One region of the Mesorhizobium sp. B2-3-2 genome, then DNA from elsewhere that is predicted to be linked to it. Evidence: predicted binding sites of a transcription regulator. Region 1 holds the regulator's gene; the other holds the start of a gene.
What was found. Region 1 encodes HrcA, which represses chaperone genes, less so after heat shock. Its sites were predicted from a motif close to GTTAGCACTCNCNNNNNGNGAGTGCTAAC; they were not measured.

Region 1 (4,089 bases):
ACAGGGAATCACAACCAGCCAATTTTGCAACAGGCCCCTCGTGGGGGAGATGTCCGGCAGGACAGAGGGGGGCGCTCACGCTCGGCATCCAGGATTCAAACCACCGCCATCTGCTGCAGACTCACCAGCCTCTGGATGCCTTTCTTGGCCAGGCCCATCAGCTCGGCGAACTGCCCTTCCGAAAAGGGCTCGCCCTCGGCTGTGCCCTGGATCTCGACGATGCCGCCCTTACCTGTCATGACGAAATTGGCGTCGGTGCCGGCGGAGGAATCTTCGAGATAGTCGAGGTCGATGACCGGCTGGCCTTCATGGATGCCGCAGGAAATCGCCGCGACATGGTCCTTCAGCACCTTGCCGACGCTCACCATCTGCCGCGCTTCCATCCAGCGCAGGCAATCGTAGAGCGCCACCCAGCCGCCGGTGATGGAGGCGGTGCGGGTGCCGCCATCGGCCTGGATGACGTCGCAGTCGACGGTGATCTGCTGCTCGCCCAGCGCCTGCAGGTCGACCACGGCGCGCAGCGAGCGGCCGATCAGCCGCTGGATCTCCAGCGTGCGCCCGCCCTGCTTGCCGGCGGAGGCCTCGCGGCGCATGCGCTCGCCGGTCGAGCGCGGCAGCATGCCGTATTCGGCCGTCACCCAGCCTTTTCCGGAATTGCGCATCCAGCCCGGCACCTTTTCCTCCAGGCTTGCCGTGCACAGGACATGCGTGTCGCCGAACTTCACCAGGCACGAGCCTTCGGCATGTTTGGAGACGCCGCGCTCGAAGGAGATGGCGCGCATTTCGTCGAACTGGCGTTTGGAGGGGCGCATTCGGCCTGCTTTCTTGTCAGCTTTTTTGAATCTTGGCCGGCTTTTAGACGCATGCGGGGCACGGCGTAAAGGAAAATGGACCGGCGACCGCAAACGCGGCGACACTGGGTGATCGCGCAACGCGACACCGGATGATCGCAAGTGCGACACCGGGGTGATCGCAAGTGCGACACCGGGTTGCGCGCGGCGCCGCGAAGTCTATATCCTTGAACCGGAGGTTATGGCCGCAATGACCAAGGCAGTCGATCCCGCTTCGCAGTCGCTCGCTCTTCCCGCGCCGGCACTTCAGGCGCTCGATATGCGTTCGCGCGACATCTTCCGGCGTATCGTCGATTCCTATCTGAGGGACGGCGAGCCCGTGGGATCGCGCAGCCTGTCGCGCATCCTGCCGTCCTCGCTGTCGCCGGCCACCATCCGCAACGTGATGAGCGACCTCGAACATCTCGGCCTGATCTATGCGCCGCACGTCTCGGCCGGCCGCCTGCCGACGCAGGCCGGCCTGCGCTTCTTCGTCGACGCCTTCATGGAACTGGGCGACCTCTCCGACGAGGAGCGGCGCAGCATCGAGGCGCAGGTGCGCGCCTCCGGCTCGGGCGCCACGCTGGAACACATGCTGACCGAGGCCAGCCAGATGCTGTCTGGCATGTCGCGCGGCGCCGGCCTGGTGCTGGCCGCCAAGAACGAGGTGGCGCTCAAGCACATCGAGTTCATCCAGCTCGAGCCGACCAAGGCGCTGACCGTGATGGTGTCGCAGAACGGCGACGTCGAGAACCGGGTCATCGATCTGCCGGCCGGCATCACCGTCTCGCAATTGCACGAGGCCTCGAATTTCCTCAACGCCCATATTCGCGGCCGTACGCTGGCCGAGGCGCGGGCGGAGGTCGCGCGTATCAAGGAAGAGACAAGGGCAGCGCTCGACACGCTGTCGCAGGACCTGGTGGAGAAAGGGCTGGCGGTGTGGGCCGGCGCGGAAAGCGGCCTGCCGGCGCGCCTGATCGTGCGCGGTCGCGCCAATCTTCTCGAAAACGTCACCGCCCAGGCGGACATCGAACTCTTGCGCCATTTGTTCGAGGACATGGAGACGCAGGACGGGCTGATCCAGCTGCTCGACCTCGCCGAGGCGGGACCGGGCGTGCGCATCTTCATCGGCTCGGAAAACAAGCTTTTCTCGCTCTCCGGCTCGTCGCTCGTCGTGGCACCCTACCGCGACAAGGACGCCCGCGTCGTCGGCGCGCTCGGCGTCATCGGCCCGACCCGGCTCAACTATGCCCGCATTGTCCCGATGGTCGACTATACGGCGCAGCTGATATCGCGCATGCTGCGCTGAGAGCTGGGATCGATCCAGACGGCCGAGGAGGAAAAAATGGCGCTGGAATCGTTCAAGGCCCAGATCAGCCTACTGCTGGAGGAGATGGTCAACCAGCCTGAGGATGTGCGGGAAGTGCAGGAGCAATTGCGCGAGAAGCTGCGCGAAATGCGCGCCATGGGCATGCCGCTGCCGGCCGACCTCGTCGAACTGGAAAAGAACCTCGACGCCGATCTCGACGCGGATACCTGACCCGAATTCCTTCAACTCCCCGTGTCGTCCGGAACGACTGCCGAGCCCGCCCGTTCCCCTGATGCATGTGATCCTCGGTCTTGGGACAACGACATGCATAGCGAAGCGAGAAGCTGGAGACTGGGATGATCAGACTTGCCGGCGCCGTGGCGATCCCCGCAGCCTTGCTTTTCGCCGCGACGGCATTGGCCCAGCAGACAGAACCGGTGCTCAAGGGCGCGGCCGCATTTGGTGACTGGCGGGCCGACGAGCCGGGCGTGCGCCGGCTGATCAGCCCGCAAGACCAGCCCAGGCCCTATGTCACCAGATCCGCCTCGAACAGCGCCGGTCCGGTGCAAAGGCCGCAAGGCGCCGAGCCGCGGCTGCCGGCGGGTTTTTCGGCGGAACTGATCGCTTCGGGCATCGACAATCCGCGCGTCGTGCGCGTCGCGCCCAATGGCGACCTGTTCGTCGCCGACAGCGAGGCCAACCAGGTCCGCGTCTACCGTCTGGGCGAGGGCAACGCGAAACCCGTCAGTGACGGCGTCTTCGCCCGCAATCTCAACCAGCCCTACGGCATCGCCTTCTATCCGCCCGGGGACAGTCCGCAATGGGTCTATGTCGCCAACAGCGACAGCATCGTGCGCTTTCCCTACCGCGATGGCGACCTGAAGGCCTCCGGCGAGCCGGAAACGATTGTCCGCGACATTCCGGCCACTCATCACTGGACCCGCGACATCGCCTTCTCGCCGGACGGCAAGACGCTCTATCTCTCGGTCGGCTCCGGCTCGAACGCCGCCCAGGACATGGCAAGGAAACCGCGGGGCGGGCTCGATGCCTGGGCCAGGTCGAAGCCGCTCGGCGCCGCCTGGGGCTCGGAGGAAGGCCGCGCCGACGTAAGGGCTTTCGACCCGGACGGCAAGAATGGCCGCATCGTTGCCACCGGCCTGCGCAATTGTTCGGGCATGGCCATCCAGCCGGCGACGGGCGCGCCGTGGTGCGTGGTCAACGAGCGCGACGCGCTCGGCGACAATGTGCCGTTCGAATATGCGACCGAAGTGAGGGAAGGCGCCTTCTACGGCTGGCCCTGGTACTATATCGGCGACAATGAGGATCCGCGCCACAAGGGCGCGCGTCCCGACCTTGCCGGCAAGGTCACCGTCCCCGACATTCTGATGCAGGCGCATTCGGCGCCGCTCAACATCGCCTTCTACGACGGCAGGAATGTCCGCGCGGGATCCGGTTTTCCGGCCGAATACAGGGGCGACGCCTTCGTCGCCCTGCACGGTTCGTGGAATCGCGGCAACAGGACCGGCTACAAGGTGGTGCGGCTCAAGTTCAAGGACGGCAAGCCGACCGGCGAATATGAGGATTTCATGACCGGCTTCGTCACCTCCGGCGGCGAGGTCTGGGGCCGGCCGGTCGGCGTGGCGGTGGCGAACGACGGCGCGCTGATCGTCACCGAGGACGGCAACGGCACCATCTGGCGCGTGACCTACGGCGACGGGCGGTCCTGACCCGCTTGGGAGGTCCCGAGCGCGGGGCATGCCTGGTGCAACCGAATCCGGATCCAGGCAATTCCCACCCGCCAAACTCTGTGCGACAAGGCGCCCTCCCAGCAGCGTTTCCCCGACACACGGCCTTCTCCATGACCCTCACCGGCTTCCTCGCCTACAGCGCAGCCCTTGGCCTCGCCGCCGCCATTCCCGGCCCCGGCATCACCGCGCTTATGGCGCGCGC
Region 2 (4,089 bases), on a different contig from region 1:
CGACGCTAGGCCAGCGTCCGCCATCGGCGGCAACCGACGACAAGGACGGCAGCCCCGAGCCGAAACCACGGAAAACATCGTCGAAAAGGCGGTTCACCTCGCGGTGCAACGACATGAACGGATCACGTTCGCCATCGCGCAAAAGGCTGGGGACCTGGCCACGTTCCCGGCCAAAGGGAATGAGATTACGTACGCTCATTGTCTTTCTCCTCTTTGCTTGCGTCTCACCACCGGACGACCGGCGTCCGGCGGTGGAAGCTTTGACCCGGATTCACGCGGCCTGTTTTTCCACTTGCACGGGCTTGGCCGCGGATTTTTCCTTGGCTTTGGCCATGCTGGTGCCGATCTCGATCTTGCGCGGTTTCATCTCTTCGGGAATCTCGCGCTGGAGATCGACCGTCAGCAGACCGTTGACGAGGCCGGCGCCGGTCACCTTCACATGGTCGGCAAGTTCGAAGCGTCGCTCAAACGGCCGTCCGGCGATGCCGCGATGCAGGTATTCGCCATTGTCCTCTCCGGCACGCTCACCGGCGATGACGAGCATGTTGGGCTCATGAACGATGCTCAATTCGTCTTCACTGAAGCCGGCTACCGCCATGGTGATGCGATAGGCGTCGTCGCCGGTCCTGGAGATGTCGTATGGCGGCCAGTTGTCGACGTTCGCCGTGCGGCTGGCATTCTCCAACAGGTCGAAAATACGGTCGAAGCCTATGCTCGACCGATAGAGTGGTGAAAAGTCGAAAGCGGTTCTCATAGCCATATCCTCCTTCGCTGAGCAACATGGGTACGAGGAGTGCCAAGGATGGGCACTCCTTGACCATGCCGGCCCTTCCGGCGCCGGCGGATTCGATCTGGGAACTGAGGGGTCTGGCGTCAAGAGGCATGATCGAAGGTCTCGCCAAAATCCGGCGGCCCTTGACGCCGCCTGAACCGATGACCATCTCGATCGCGGATGGACGGTCGCCGATGATTCCATCCGATTGCTTACTCGCAAAAAGACGTCAAAAAACGGAGGAAGTGATGAACGATATTCGGTTCCCTCAGCCGATTACGCTCGAATTCTCGAATGCGCCCCGCAAGATCGACAGCAGCTTCGAGGCTCTGGAATGCCTGGATCAACAATGGCCGAAATGGGCGCGTGGCCCAAGCTGGCGCGCCGCCGACCGTGCGTGCCGCGATGCGCTGGATGGCTGGCGCAGCGGGCGTGCTGCCTACAAAGCTTTCTTGAAGGCGGCCAAGCGAGCCGGCCTGACCAGAGGCCGCCCCCCTTCGCTTCGCCAACCCCGCTCCGCGAGGATGCCAGGGGCGGCTCGGCCAATGGCTGTCGGAGCAGGATGACATGGATCCCACCACTTATCCTGCTCGGAAGCTCTGACTTTAGGTATGCTCAATCTTTGAGCGCGCCGCCTCGCAGGCGACGCGCTTCAGGTTTTTTGATCCGCTCAATGCGATCCGCTCAATGGATGGCGACGATGCCGTCAACGGCGCGCCATTCCGATGGTGTGATCAGGCGATGATGGGCGACGCGCACGGAGTGCAGCGCGCCGTCCAGTTCGCTTTCCCAATAGCCAAGGAAGCCCTTCAGCTCCGGGAAATCGGGAGCGAGGTCGTATTCCTGCCAGACATAGAGCTGCAGGAGATTGGGGTAGTCGGGCATATGGTAATGAATCTCGGCCGTGGTCAGGCCGTAGCCATCCATCTGCAGGCGGAATTCTCTGCTGACCGCAGTCACCATATGCTTCTCCTTTCGTTTATGAGATCACGCATGCATCCTGGCGAAGCCCTGGCGGAAATCGTCCGGCGTCGGCCGCGACGCCGACGCGTCGATGTCGAGCTTGCACAGGGCCTCCATGATCTGGTCGAAGGAAACCGGCCGCTCGACTCCCTGCGGCAGGCGCAGTTCCGGCATCGACTCCACCGCGCAGGCGTCCGAGGCCCAAGACGACAGGATCGCCCGCTTTTCCCAAAGGTCGAGCGCGTCGTCTGCCAACACCTCGTCGGGATGTTTGAAATGCCTGGCCGGCGAAAGCAGCCGGTCAAGCGGGATGTCGGGCATATCGGTCAGGGAAGGCATGATCGGCGAAAGTTTCTGTCGGTCCATTGTTGTGCTCCGTTCGCAAAACTCCTCGATAGCGCCCAGGTTCCGGCTGCACTTCGGCAGCGCGGGCCAAAATAATTTTGTTGGCTCTTTTCGAAAATTCAAGCGATGAAATCGTCGGCCTGGTCAGAATTTCCTCATGATAACAGTGTGTTGGCACTCTCGTGTGGCGAGTGCTAAAATTTTTGCGCAGACCTCTTGAAAGCGGAAAGCTGCAAAACTAGCTCGATATGCGCGCGCGATGCTGAACAAGGTCGCGACACCCCGAGCCGGCCGATATTGCCGGTCCGGCGCGGAGGAACCTCAAACTGTTTGTCCTTGAAGGAGAACGACATGACGTTTCGCCCGTTGCATGACCGTATCCTGGTCCGCCGCATCGAAGCCGAGGAAAAAACGGCCGGCGGCATCATCATTCCCGATACAGCCAAGGAAAAGCCGCAGGAAGGCGAGGTGATCGCCGCCGGCCCTGGCGCGCGCAACGAAGCCGGGCAGCTTCAGCCGCTCGACGTCAAGGTGGGTGACCGCATCCTGTTCGGCAAATGGTCCGGCACCGAGATCAAGCTCGGCGGCGAAGACCTTATCATCATGAAGGAAAGCGACGTGATGGGTGTGATCGAGCAGACCGCAACGATGAAGAAGGCCGCTTGACGGCTTCTTGCGAGGTTACCAGTCAACGAAAGCTGCCTAAAGCGAAGGAGTGATCCAATGGCTGCCAAGGAAGTGAAATTCCATACCGAAGCCCGCGAGAAAATGCTGCGCGGCGTCGACATTCTGGCCAATGCGGTGAAGGTGACGCTCGGTCCCAAAGGCCGCAATGTCGTTATCGACAAGTCCTTCGGCGCGCCGCGCATCACCAAGGATGGTGTGACGGTGGCCAAGGAAATCGAGCTGGAAGACAAGTTCGAGAACATGGGCGCACAGATGGTGCGCGAGGTGGCGTCGAAAACCAGCGACTTGGCTGGCGACGGCACCACAACCGCGACGGTTCTGGCCCAAGCCATCGTAAAGGAAGGCGCCAAGGCCGTGGCATCGGGCATGAATCCGATGGATTTGAAGCGCGGCATCGACAAGGCCGTGGAGGCGGTCGTCGCCGAACTGAAGGCCAATGCCCGCAAGGTGACGAAGAACGACGAGATCGCCCAGGTCGGCACCATCTCGGCCAATGGCGATGCCGAGATCGGCCGCTTCCTCGCCGAGGCGATGGAGAAGGTCGGCAATGAAGGTGTCATCACGGTGGAGGAGGCCAAGACCGCCGAGACCGAACTCGAGGTGGTCGAGGGCATGCAGTTCGACCGCGGCTATCTCAGCCCGTACTTCATCACCAACCAGGACAAGATGCGCGTCGAGCTCGAAGAGCCTTATGTACTGATCCACGAGAAGAAACTGTCCAACCTGCAAGCCATGCTCCCCGTTCTCGAGGCCGTCGTACAGTCGGGCAAGCCTTTGCTGATCATTGCCGAGGATGTGGAAGGGGAGGCGCTCGCCACGCTGATTGTCAACAAATTGCGCGGCGGCCTGAAGGTCGCGGCCGTCAAGGCGCCTGGCTTCGGCGATCGCCGCAAGGCGATGCTGGAGGATATCGCCATCCTCACCGGCGGCACGGCGATCAGCGAGGATCTCGGCATCAAGCTCGAGAACGTCACGCTGCAGATGCTGGGCCGCGCCAAGAGAGTGGTGATCGAAAAAGAAAATACCACCATCATCGACGGCGTTGGCCGCAAGGAAGAGATCCAGGGCCGTATCGCCCAGATCAAAGCCCAGATCGAGGAGACCACCTCCGACTATGACCGCGAGAAATTGCAGGAGCGGCTGGCGAAGCTCGCCGGCGGCGTCGCCGTCATCCGCGTCGGCGGTTCGACGGAAGTCGAGGTGAAGGAGCGCAAGGACCGTGTCGACGACGCGCTGCATGCGACCCGTGCGGCGGTCGAGGAAGGCGTGCTCCCCGGTGGCGGCGTCGCGCTGCTTCGGGCCGCCAAGGCGCTTGATGGCTT

Region 2: FJ964_RS05205 (co-chaperone GroES) is a predicted target of HrcA. The motif match lies at 2,251-2,279, and genes of this name have one in related genera.

Annotation. Positions count from the first base shown of each region.
Region 1 covers NZ_VFWA01000029.1:14,659-18,747, reverse strand. Annotated here, with positions in the region: gene rph (ribonuclease PH) at 96-812, opposite strand; gene hrcA (heat-inducible transcriptional repressor HrcA) at 1,042-2,139, shown strand; gene FJ964_RS30785 (hypothetical protein) at 2,176-2,370, shown strand; gene FJ964_RS30780 (sorbosone dehydrogenase family protein) at 2,496-3,866, shown strand; gene FJ964_RS30775 (LysE family translocator) at 3,998-4,089, shown strand, end outside.
Region 2 covers NZ_VFWA01000002.1:1,020-5,108, forward strand. Annotated here, with positions in the region: gene FJ964_RS05180 (Hsp20/alpha crystallin family protein) at 1-199, opposite strand, end outside; gene FJ964_RS05185 (Hsp20 family protein) at 272-754, opposite strand; gene FJ964_RS05190 (DUF982 domain-containing protein) at 883-1,338, shown strand; gene FJ964_RS05195 (usg protein) at 1,457-1,735, opposite strand; gene FJ964_RS05200 (hypothetical protein) at 1,760-2,101, opposite strand; gene FJ964_RS05205 (co-chaperone GroES) at 2,432-2,746, shown strand; gene groL (chaperonin GroEL) at 2,804-4,089, shown strand, end outside.